DNA from 2 places in the Agaribacterium sp. ZY112 genome. Region 1 is predicted to be linked to the other one. Evidence: predicted binding sites of a transcription regulator. Region 1 holds the regulator's gene; the other holds the start of a gene.
What was found. The regulator LexA, encoded in region 1, represses DNA repair genes until DNA is damaged. The targets are predictions, from matches to a motif close to ACTGTNTNTANANACAGT.
Positions count from the first base shown of each region.

Region 2: the regulator LexA is predicted to act here: its motif matches at 3,286-3,303, upstream of AB1S55_RS12905 (LexA family protein).

Region 1 is NZ_CP166840.1:2,858,060-2,863,699, forward strand. It holds gene pepN (aminopeptidase N) at 1-1,710, shown strand, start outside; gene AB1S55_RS12415 (hypothetical protein) at 1,818-2,225, opposite strand; gene lexA (transcriptional repressor LexA) at 2,225-2,833, opposite strand; gene AB1S55_RS12425 (DUF6763 family protein) at 2,971-3,282, opposite strand; gene nagZ (beta-N-acetylhexosaminidase) at 3,813-4,841, shown strand; gene AB1S55_RS12435 (mechanosensitive ion channel family protein) at 4,880-5,640, shown strand, end outside.
Region 2 is NZ_CP166840.1:2,963,758-2,969,397, forward strand. It holds gene AB1S55_RS12900 (efflux RND transporter permease subunit) at 1-2,791, shown strand, start outside; gene AB1S55_RS12905 (LexA family protein) at 3,319-3,762, shown strand; gene AB1S55_RS12910 (Y-family DNA polymerase) at 3,765-5,024, shown strand; gene AB1S55_RS12915 (hypothetical protein) at 5,238-5,640, opposite strand, start outside.

The DNA of each region.
Region 1 (5,640 bases):
AGTCTAAAAGAAGGTTTTACCGTATTTCGTGATGCCGAGTTCTCTGCTGACATGGGCTCACGAACAGTTAAACGTGTTGAAGATGTTAGCTTGTTAAGGTCTTTGCAGTTTGCTGAAGACGGTGGGCCAATGGCGCATGCGGTGCAACCTGACTCGTTTATTGAAATTTCGAATTTCTACACCCTGACCATTTATGAAAAGGGCGCTGAAATTGTGCGCATGATTTATAACTTATTGGGTGCCGAGAAATTTCGCTTAGGGTCGGATTTGTATTTTTCGCGCCACGATGGTCAGGCGGTGACAATTGAAGACTTTGTTGCGGTTATGAGCGAGGTAAGTGGTCGTGACTTTACTCAGTTTATGCGTTGGTATAAGCAAGCAGCCACACCTGAATTAAGTGTTAGTGCTAGCTATGACGAGCAGCAGCGTACTTATAGTTTGAATTTTAAGCAGAGCTGTCGCGTCACTGCTGAGTGTGAGTATAAAAAACCATTCTTGATCCCTGTTGATATCAGCTTATTGGGTGAGGCAGGCAAGTTGGCTCTTAACGTTGATGGCCTCACGAATACTGAGTCGGAAGACAATACTAAGCTCATGCTTGAGATAGACCAAGCTGAACAAACGATTGTGTTTAATGATGTTTGCGAGCAGCCCGTGCCTAGTTTATTACGAGGTTTTAGTGCGCCAGTTAAGTTAAGTTTTGCTTATAGCGAAGACGATCTCTTGCGTATTATGGCGCATGAAGACGATGGTTTCTGTCGTTGGGACGCTACTCAGCAGTTCTTGCTGCAAGAAATTAACGCCATTCGGGCGACATTTAAGGCGGGCAATAAACCCAGTTTAAATCCTCGTTTACTTGAGTTGTACACGTCTCTTCTTGCCGATCAAGATCAAGATTTGTCCTTGCTTGCGTTGATGCTGACCTTACCTAATGAAAAATATTTAGCCGAACTGGATACCCAGGTTGATGTTGATGCCATACATCAGGCTCGATCTTGGCTTGAGCTAGAGTTAGCTAAGGCACTTCAGCCTGAGTTTTTAGCGTGTTATCAACGTTTAAACGAACTTGCTCATGAGCCTTATTCGGCAGATGCGCAAGGTGTTGCTAATCGCAGTTTAAAAAATAAGGCCTTACATTATCTGGCTTTAGATGGCTCAACCCTGGGCTTGTCTCTAGCTGAAGAACAGTTCCATGCGGCCAGCAATATGACTGACGAGCTAGCTGCTTTTCGTGCGATAGTTCACTGTATGGAAGTGGACAATACTACTAGGCGGGAGCGCGCTCTTGTTTCTTTCTATGAGAAATGGAAAGACGAGGCTCTGGTTGTGAATCACTGGTTTTCAGTGCAAGCCAGTGTTGCCGCTGCATCAACTTTAGATGATGTTAAGGCTTTGTTTAAGCACGAGGCCTTTGATTCCTTAAACCCAAATAAGCTTCGCTCTTTAGTGGGTGTTTTTTGTAATGCTAATACTTGGTGTTTTCATGCGAAAAACGGAGAGGCTTATCGTTTCCTTGCTGATGAAATATTGCGTTTGAATAAAGCAAATCCACAAATTGCTTCACGTTTATTAACACCGCTGACTCAATGGCGACGTTATGATGGTGTGCGCCAAGCTCTGATGAAAGAACAGCTTGAGCGTATTCAGGCAGAGCCAAGCTTGTCTAAAGACGTATTTGAGGTTGTTAGTAAAACACTTGCTGATAAGTAAGGTTTGGCTTTTAGCTTGCAACTCGTAATAAGTTGCAAGCTAAACGAATAAAAAAAGCCGTATGAACATACTCTATGCGGCTTTTTTATTATTGAGAGAAAACTCGGTTATGACGTGCTTGGCTGTTGAATGAGTAGTGCTCGAGCATTACCGCTATAGCACGCTTGCTCTAGATGGCTTCGCTCTTGGCGATGAATACGGCAGTTTTTATCGTCAAAGAAGGCAACAACAAAAGCAGATGTGCCTGTATTGAGTGTTTCCCACATCATCCAAAGGTTCTCAGCATCATCTTTGCTTCGCATTAATCGCAATGTTCTTTGATTAAAGCCATAAGCATCAAGCTCGGTTTTGCTTGGCAGTTTAGAACCAATCCATGTTAGCCAGCGATTGCCTGATTGATGGCTTAAATGGGCAAGCATGGGCATGGTGAGCTCGGCCGTTGTTTCTTGCCAAGCGGGTACGATAAGCTCACTGAGGCCTGGCTCAGATAGCTGGCTGTGTTGTCGGGCTAACATTAGTGCAGTCCTCGGCGAATGACGCCAACGCTTAAACCTTCAATCGCAAAGTTGGCGTCGCGCAAGTCGACTTTAATCACTTCAAAGTCTTGGTTTTCCGGCCAAAGTTCAACGACTGAATTGTTGCCTTCACGGCGGAAGCGTTTCACCGTGACTTCATCTTCTATTCTAGCGACAACAATTTGCCCGTTTCGAGCCTGATCGGTGCTGTGAACTGCAAGTAAGTCACCATCAAAAATACCTGCGTCTTTCATGCTCATTCCATGAATCGTCAGAAGGTAGTCGGCTTGAGGGTGGAAGAGGCCTTCAGCGATTTGTACATGCTCTTCGATATTCTGTTCAGCTAGGATTGGGTTGCCTGCTGCAACACGACCAACTAGAGGGATGCCAGTGTGGTGATCTGGTAGGCGAATACCTCGGCTAGCTCCTGGCACCATCTCAATCACCCCTTTTCGTGCGAGTGCTTTTAGGTGCTCTTCGGCAGCATTGGCCGAGCGAAAGCCAAACACTTGTGCAATTTCGGCACGAGTAGGCGGGTAACCTGTATCGTCTATATGGGACTTAATAAGGTCGAATATTTGTTGTTGGCGAGCCGTTAACTTGGTCATATAGCCTTGCTTCCTGTCACACTGTTGTTTTATACAGTCAAACTGATTATATACAGTGTTTTATACAGTGCAATAGCCTGAGTGAAAAAAGTTCATCTCACTCAGGGCTGTTACTGAAGCTAAGGCCTTAGTTTGCCTTAAAAAGGGTCGTCGTAACCTGTAAAGCTGTCGGGCTCAATTGATTCCAGTGGGTTTGCGTATAAATAATGGCTATCGCCATTGTCAGCAAAGGGGGATACGCCTTCTAAACTTGAATAGGCTTCTTCTGGCGCATCGGTCTCAATCGCGCTAAGGCTGCCCCAGGATTCAATGTCGAATTCGCTGATATCGCCATCAAAGTATTGGATTTCAATCGTGCGTTGCTTTTCATCAATGGCAACAACTTCAAAACGTTGTTGTGTTTCTTGGTCTCGATACCAAGTCCCAACTAAGGGGTAGTAGGATGCCATATGCATGCCTCCATAACGTCATTGTGCTTGGCCAAGATGGCCGTTAGCTAATAAACGAAGGCTGGTCGAGTTGTGTTGGCTTCCGATCCGAATCCCTTGAGTTAAATTACTCCTGTTTTGTGTTTAAGCTCTCAATTTGTCAGAGCTATGGTTGTCAAGGGTACAGCTGTTTTCGTCTTGCCTTCGATTTAAAATTACCACTGTTTTAAGCGCGTTGCAGCAATAAATAAAGCACTTGCAGGCGGAGTGTTTAGGTGCTTGATGTTAAGCAAAATCGGCTAAGTTATTGAATTTGTATGCCTATTTTTAACACTGTTGGCATGAGCGTTGATTTTTTAAAAGTAAAAACGATAATTCGTTGTAATATAAGAGGAAATTCGTCTAATAAGCTCTTGTTCTAATACCTGCTTGTGGCACTTGGTAAGCAGGCTGCTCCAGATTTAGTCAATGTTAATGTAATAGACCGCGCTCTTTGGAGCAGGCTAACAAGCTGATCAATGGCTGTTGTTTGATTTCACTAGGATGTATATATGACTAAGCCAGGCCCGCTGATTGCGGATTTAGCCGGTATTGAGCTCGATGAGGTTGATCGGGATGTGCTTCGCCACCCACGACTAGGGGGGCTTATTCTTTTCTCTCGCAACTATGAATCTAAGCAACAGCTTAGGGATTTGGTTCGCTGTATCCGCGAGGTCCGTGAGGATTTGTTAGTTTGCGTTGATCATGAGGGAGGCCGTGTCCAGCGCTTTCGAGAGGGCTTTACGCACTTGCCACCTATGCATTGCTTGGCTGAGCGTTTTATCGCCAATCAAGAGCAGGCTTTGCTTGAGGCTAAGGCGCTTGGCCATGTTATGGCAGCCGAGCTATGCGATGTAGGGCTCGATTTTAGTTTTGCACCGGTACTGGACTTGGCCGATTTACAAAGCCAAGTTATCGGCGACAGAGCCTTTTCTGGTGATGCCGAGCATGTAACGGCTTTGGCAAAAAAGTTTATTGAAGGTATGCACAGTGCGGGTATGAAAGCGACCGCAAAGCATTTTCCTGGGCATGGAGGGGTGATAGAGGATAGTCACCTTGAGCTACCTATTGATAAGCGCTCGTTTGAGCTTATTGAGCAAACCGATTTACAGCCTTTTAAGCAGCTTAGCAGGCATTATGATGCTGTGATGACGGCACACATTCAGTTCCCAGAGCTGGACGAAGAGCCTGTTAGTTATTCTCGCTTTTGGATACAAAAGGTATTACGTGAACAGTTAGGCTTTGACGGTTTAGTTTTTAGTGATGACTTAAGCATGAAAGGTGCTGAAGGCCATGCCAGTGATCAATCTGATACTTATGATGTGCGTGTTAGCAAGGCAATTAATGCAGGCTGTGACGTGGTTCTTATATGCAACCAGCGCCAAGGTGCCGAGCAAGCTCTAGAATATATGGAAGCATGTGATATAGGTGATCTTGGTCTATTGGATAAAATGCGTAAATCACCGACGCAATTGCCTGGGGCATCGGTGCTTAAGGCCGATGAGCTTGACCTTGTCGAACATTTAATTTCAAAACTGTAGTTAATTTAGGGGGCTTTGTGGAAAGCGTTTATCAGAACATGGTTGCTCGTATGGCCGAACTTGTTGGTGCGAATAACTCGTGGATTATTGAATCCTTTGTTGTGGTTTTTTTGACACTATTAAGTGCTTACGTCGCTTCTAAATTATTAAAAACTGCATCTACAAAAGCGCTAAAAACTAAAACGGTCTGGGATGACGCTTTGTTTTTTAGCTTGCAGCGGCCCTTAAAGTGGTTAATTTGGGTGTTTGGTTTAAGCGCCGCTGGTGATATTGCTGCCAGCCAAAGCGACTCCATTGTTTTGAACTCGATTGGATCATTAAGGTATGTGTTATCTGTTTTGATTGTGAATTGGTTTTTATTGACCTTTATTCGCAAGGCTGAAAAAAACTTTGCTAATCCTGAGTTTTGCTTTCAGCCAGTTGATGAAACTACGGCATCGGCAATAGGTAAGCTGCTACGTGTATCGGTGATGATTACTTCGACGCTTATCTTGCTACAGTATTTTAAGGTCGAGATACGCGGAATATTGGCCTTTGGTGGGATAGGGGGCATTGCTGTTGGTTTTGCTGCCAAAGATCTGTTGGCCAACTTTTTTGGTGGTTTAATGATTTATTTAGATCGACCATTTAGGGTGGGGGATTGGGTGCGTTCACCGGATAAAGATATTGAGGGTACCGTTGAAAATATTGGCTGGCGCTTAACCCGTATTCGCACCTTTGATAAACGACCTCTTTATGTGCCGAATGCAACCTTTACTCAAATCTCTGTTGAAAACCCTTCGCGTATGACTAATCGACG
Region 2 (5,640 bases), 110 kb from region 1:
GCGCAACCTGATAAGCGCCAGGCTCGGCGCAATAAAGAGTGTTCTCCCGCCAGGGCTTGAGCCTGAGATGGGGCCCATCTCTACTGGATTAGGTGAGATTTTTATGTACACGGTACAGGCCGAAGCCAACGCAAAAATGGCCAATGGCGAGCCTTACACCGCGACCGCATTACGGGAAATCCAAGACTGGATTATCAAACCGCAGCTTGCACAGGTGAAAGGTGTTATTGAAGTAAACAGTATTGGTGGCTACAACAAGCAATACCACGTGATGCCGGATCCTACAAAGTTGCTCGTTTATAAGGTCAGTATCGAAGATCTTGTACAAGCTTTAAAGGCTAACAATGATAACCGTGGCGCGGGTTATATTGAACGTAACGGCCAACAACTCCTGGTGCGCTCACCAGGCCAGCTTGCTTCGATCGAAGACATCGGTAATGTCATTATCACCGAACATGACACCGTGCCCATTAAAATTAAAGACGTGGCCGATATCGATATCGGTAAGGAATTACGCACTGGTGCCGCAACACGAGACGGCGTAGAAACTGTTTTAGGCACCGCGATGATGTTGATCGGTGCTAATTCGCGCACCGTTGCGCAAGACGTGGCGAGTAAGCTAGATGATATTCAAGCCTCATTACCAGAGGGCGTAGTCGCTGAAGCCGTCTACGACCGCACGGCATTGGTCGACAAAGCGATTGCAACGGTTTCCAAAAACCTTATGGAAGGTGCACTTCTGGTCATCGTTGTGCTGTTTCTTTTGTTGGGCAACTTTCGCGCGGCGCTGATCACTGCTGCTGTAATTCCCTTAGCTATGTTGATGACCATTACCGGCATGGTGAAAACGGGAGTCTCTGCGAATTTAATGAGCCTTGGCGCACTCGATTTTGGTTTGATCGTCGACGGTGCTGTGATTATTGTTGAAAACTGTGTTCGCCGCTTGGGCGAGCATCAACATAAAAACGGCCAGCAAGATTTACGTGAACGCTTGAATACCGTGTTCGAAGCCACATCGGAAGTCATTCGCCCAAGCTTATTTGGTGTTGCCATTATTACCATCGTTTACATTCCAATCTTTAGTCTCACTGGGGTTGAAGGAAAAATGTTTCATCCAATGGCGGCAACCGTGGTCATGGCCCTACTTTTCGCCATGGCACTTTCGCTAACCGTCGTGCCCGCTGCGGTCGCCGTGTTTATGAATGGCAAAATCAGTGAAAAGGAAAGTATTGTCATCACTAAGGCTAAATTGGCTTACCGCCCGTTACTCAAACTTGCGCTTAAATTCCGCTTGGCTGTGGTGAGTTTTGCTACCTGCTTAGTGGTGTTTTGTTTGTGGTTGGCTTCAACCATGGGATCTGAATTTATTCCGCAACTGAATGAAGGTGACATCGCTCTTCACGCGATGCGTATTCCTGGCACGGGGCTTGAACAAGCGGTGGAAATGCAGGAAATCCTTGAGAAAAGAATTAAATCCTTTCCCGAAGTCGATAAGGTTTTTGCGCGTATCGGTACAGCAGAAGTGGCGACCGACCCTATGCCACCTAATGTTGCGGATAACTTTGTGATCCTTAAACCAAGAAGTGAGTGGCCAGACACCACTAAAACCAAGGATGAACTTGTTGAGGAGATAGAGCGCGCACTGGAAGAATTGCCTGGCAACAACTACGAGTTTACCCAACCGATTCAGATGCGCTTTAACGAATTAATTTCGGGCGTGCGTTCAGACTTGGGCATCAAGATATTTGGTGATGACCTAGACCAACTGGTACTGACGGCAAGCGATGTGCTTAAGGTTGTAAATGGTATTGAAGGGGCGGCGGATGCGCGCGTCGAGCAGGTCACCGGCTTGCCGACACTCTCAGTGATACCCAATCGCACAGCCTTAGGTCGTTACGGATTAAATGTCGCTGAATTGCAAGACTGGGTATCCGCAGCCATTGGTGGCGAATCGGCAGGCATTGTTTATGAAGGCGATAGACGTTTTGAGCTCATTGTGCGCTTGCCAGAGACCACACGCCGAGACATTGATCGATTGAAGTTTCTGCCTGTCCCGCTTACAAACGGCGACTATGTTCCTCTAGAAGATATCGCAACTTTAGACATCTCGCCTGCGCCTGCGCAAATCAGTCGTGAAAACGGCAAACGTCGCATTGTGGTAACGGCTAACGTACGTGGTCGTGACTTGGGCAGCTTTGTAAAAGAAGTACAGGAAACAATTCGCGAAAAGACTGACATCCCCCCCGGTTATTGGTTGGATTATGGCGGTACTTTTGAACAATTGGAATCGGCCAGTCAGCGTCTATCCATAGTGGTTCCGCTAACTCTTCTGGTCATTTTGGGCATTCTGGTGATGGCGTTCTCTTCGCTCAAAGATGCTTTGATTATTTTCAGTGGTGTTCCGCTCGCGCTCACGGGCGGTGTGTTGTCTTTATATTTGCGCGATATGCCGATGTCTATCTCCGCCGGTATTGGTTTTATTGCTCTTTCTGGAGTGGCCGTACTCAATGGCTTGGTGATGCTGGCTTTTATTCGTCAGCTCTGGCATGAAACAGGACGGCTAAATGAATCAATCATAGAGGGCGCAATGATACGTTTGCGGCCGGTTTTGATGACCGCGTTGGTGGCTAGCCTAGGTTTTGTACCCATGGCCTTGAATACAGGTACTGGTGCTGAAGTACAGCGGCCGCTCGCAACGGTTGTGATTGGCGGTATTATTTCATCGACAATTTTAACACTGCTTGTACTTCCGATTTTGTACCAGTGGATACACAGACAAGAAACTAGATAAGTTTAAAGGAGGCCCTCTCAAAATGGGAGGGCGTTAAACGCATTAATTGTTTGTTTTTTGTCAATCTATTTTGTGTTGTTTTTCGGTGCCGTTGTCCTGTGGCGTAACTATGAAGCTTCAAAAAATACCGGAATTGATGTTCGCTTAGGTCTAAGCTCTTTCAAATTTAAACCTGAATCTACTAAAACACGGGTCTTTAAGAGCCCAACTCAATCTTGTTTAACGGTCAATTGCAATCAGCTATTTAAAGAAGCTGTTGAATCATTTGAATTAAAGGGCGTTACTTTCGAACGAGAGCTCTTAGTTCGCTCACCATTTGAATGAGTTCGAAAGCTAGCGGCCAAATAATATTAAATAGCCCTTTGCTTGCTATCAGTACTTTGCTCAATTCGCCGTTATCATGACGAATTCACTGGGGGATGATGAATTCACCAAAATGCGGTGAATTGCGGTGAATTCAGTGATTATTATGCGTAGCTTTCACTGCATGATATACTGTATGAATGTACAGCTAAGGTATCATTGCTATGCCAGTTAATATCATCCTTGAACCCCGTTCTGATAAGCCTTACAGCAACAAGATCCATCGTTACGTGATGTACAGCTCTAGAGTTTCGTGTGGTTTTCCTTCGCCTGCAGATGACTTTAGTGAAGAGACACTCAATCTCTCGGAGTACCTGATTAAGCATCCATCATCGACCTTTTTTGCGCGGGCCGAGGGAGAGTCCATGCATGGCGCGGGCATAAGCGACGGCGATCTATTAGTGGTGGATAGAGCTCAGCCCTATGTTCAAGGTGCTATAGCAATTGTCAGTGTATGTGGTGAATTAACCTGCAAAAAACTCGACTTAAAGCAACAGCGCTTACTGGCGGCGAACTCTAGCTTTCCTCCCATACCCATTACCGAAGACCTTGATACCATTATCGAGGGCATTGTGATCTGGGTGGTTAAGAATACGATGCAGGTATAGTTATGTTTGCCTTGTGCGATCAACGCTCTTTCTACGCTAGTTGTGAGACCGTGTTTCGTCCTGATCTTCGAGGAAAACCCATTGTTGTCTTGAGCAATAACGACGGCTGTGTTGTCGCTCTAAATCAGCAAGCCAAAGATTTTGATATCCCGGCCTTTGCCCCATTCTTTAAGCATAAAGCCTTGATTCAAAAAGCAGGAGTCGAGGTATTTAGCTCGAACTATGCCCTCTATGGCGAGATCAGCCGCCGCATAATGAGCACTCTTGAATCAGAGGTACCAAGCCTAGAGGTCTACAGTATAGATGAAGGCTTTTGCGATTTTACTGCTGTGCCAGAGAGGGAGCTTAAGCCATTAGCTCAGCACCTACGTCAGCGCGTATATCGTGAGCAGAGAATTCCTATGGGTGTGTCAGTTGGATCTACCAAGACATTGGCGAAGCTCGGTCAGTATGCTGCCAAAAAAATCCCAAGCTTAAATGGGGTTTGTATCATTGAGAATGACCTTCAGCGTACGTGGTTAAGTGAGCGGGTACCTGTTTCGGAAGTCTGGGGTGTGGGGCGGAGGCTGAATAAGAAACTTACAGCTATGGGGGTTCACACAGCAGCACAGCTTGCAGCTATGTCGGAAGAACAGGCTCGAGCTTTAAATGGTGTTTGCCTAGCTAGAACAATTAAAGAGCTAAATGGACAGTCGTGCATACCTATGGAGTTGGTACCTGAAGTGCGGCAAAGCGTAGTTTGTAGTCGAAGCTTTGGAGAAAAGCTCACATCTGTAGGTGACCTGAAAGTCGCTGTCGCTAACTATGTTGCTCGAGCGTGTGAAAAGCTTCGGTCTCAAGATCTTTATGCGGGGCGTTTGAGTGTGTATATCCTGACTAGTCGTTTTGATACGAATGTATTTGCCGATGAATACAGTGAGAAGATACCAGGTGGAAGTAATGACAGTCGCAGAATCGCAAAGCTCGCATGCCAAATAGTTGAGCGCATTTACAAAGAAGGTTATCGCTATGCCAAAGCGGGTGTAGGTCTTATCGAACTACGCCCAGCAAGTAGCTGGCAGGGAGATTTATTTCCCATCGAGGAAAACAAAAGAAGCGCTGCGCTTATGCGTGTTATGGATGACATCGACAAAAAATATTCGCGTGGTACAGTCAAGCTTGCTTGCCAAGGAGGGGGGCAACGGTTTGAAATGCGCCAAGAAAGATTGTCGTCTAATTATTTAACACAGTGGTACGACATACCTAGTGTTAAGTGTAAGTAAACTTAACGCAAGTTTTGTAGGGTACACCTTAAAATAGTACGACAATTGCAAAAGTAACTACGAAACCTGACAAAAAGTGGAAAAGGCTTGGAGTTTATAATTAGTTTGAACCATGTCTTTAGATATTGAGAAACGTATCCTCACTATTGGTTGAGCATTAGACGCTTGGTTACGCAAGTAGCTAATTCAGCTCATTTAGTTCTTTTAGAGGAGTTAACGGTAAGTAATAGTCTCATCTGGAAAGTACTTAAACTCTTGCGCTGATTTTATTAAGTCGTAACGTTTAACACTTGCCATTTTCTGTAGTAAGTCAATAAATCTGCCTGGTAGTCGCCCCCCGTCTTTGAAAAGCTTATACGCTTCCGTCTTATCTAGAGTGTTTATATCTCTAGATTGCTCAAAGCAATCAACAGCAAAGTCACTGAATTCTTTATCTAGACCCTCAAAAGCCGAGATGTAGCTCGCCTTGTAGAATGGCGCTTTTCTGTTTTCGAAAAGACTTGCCAGCCTAACTTGGTCAGACCCAATGAATAGTGTTTGTATTAGATGCTTGCGTAAGAGCGATTGGTTAACCAAGAAACTTCGTAAAGAAGCGGTGAATTCATCAAATTCCCTA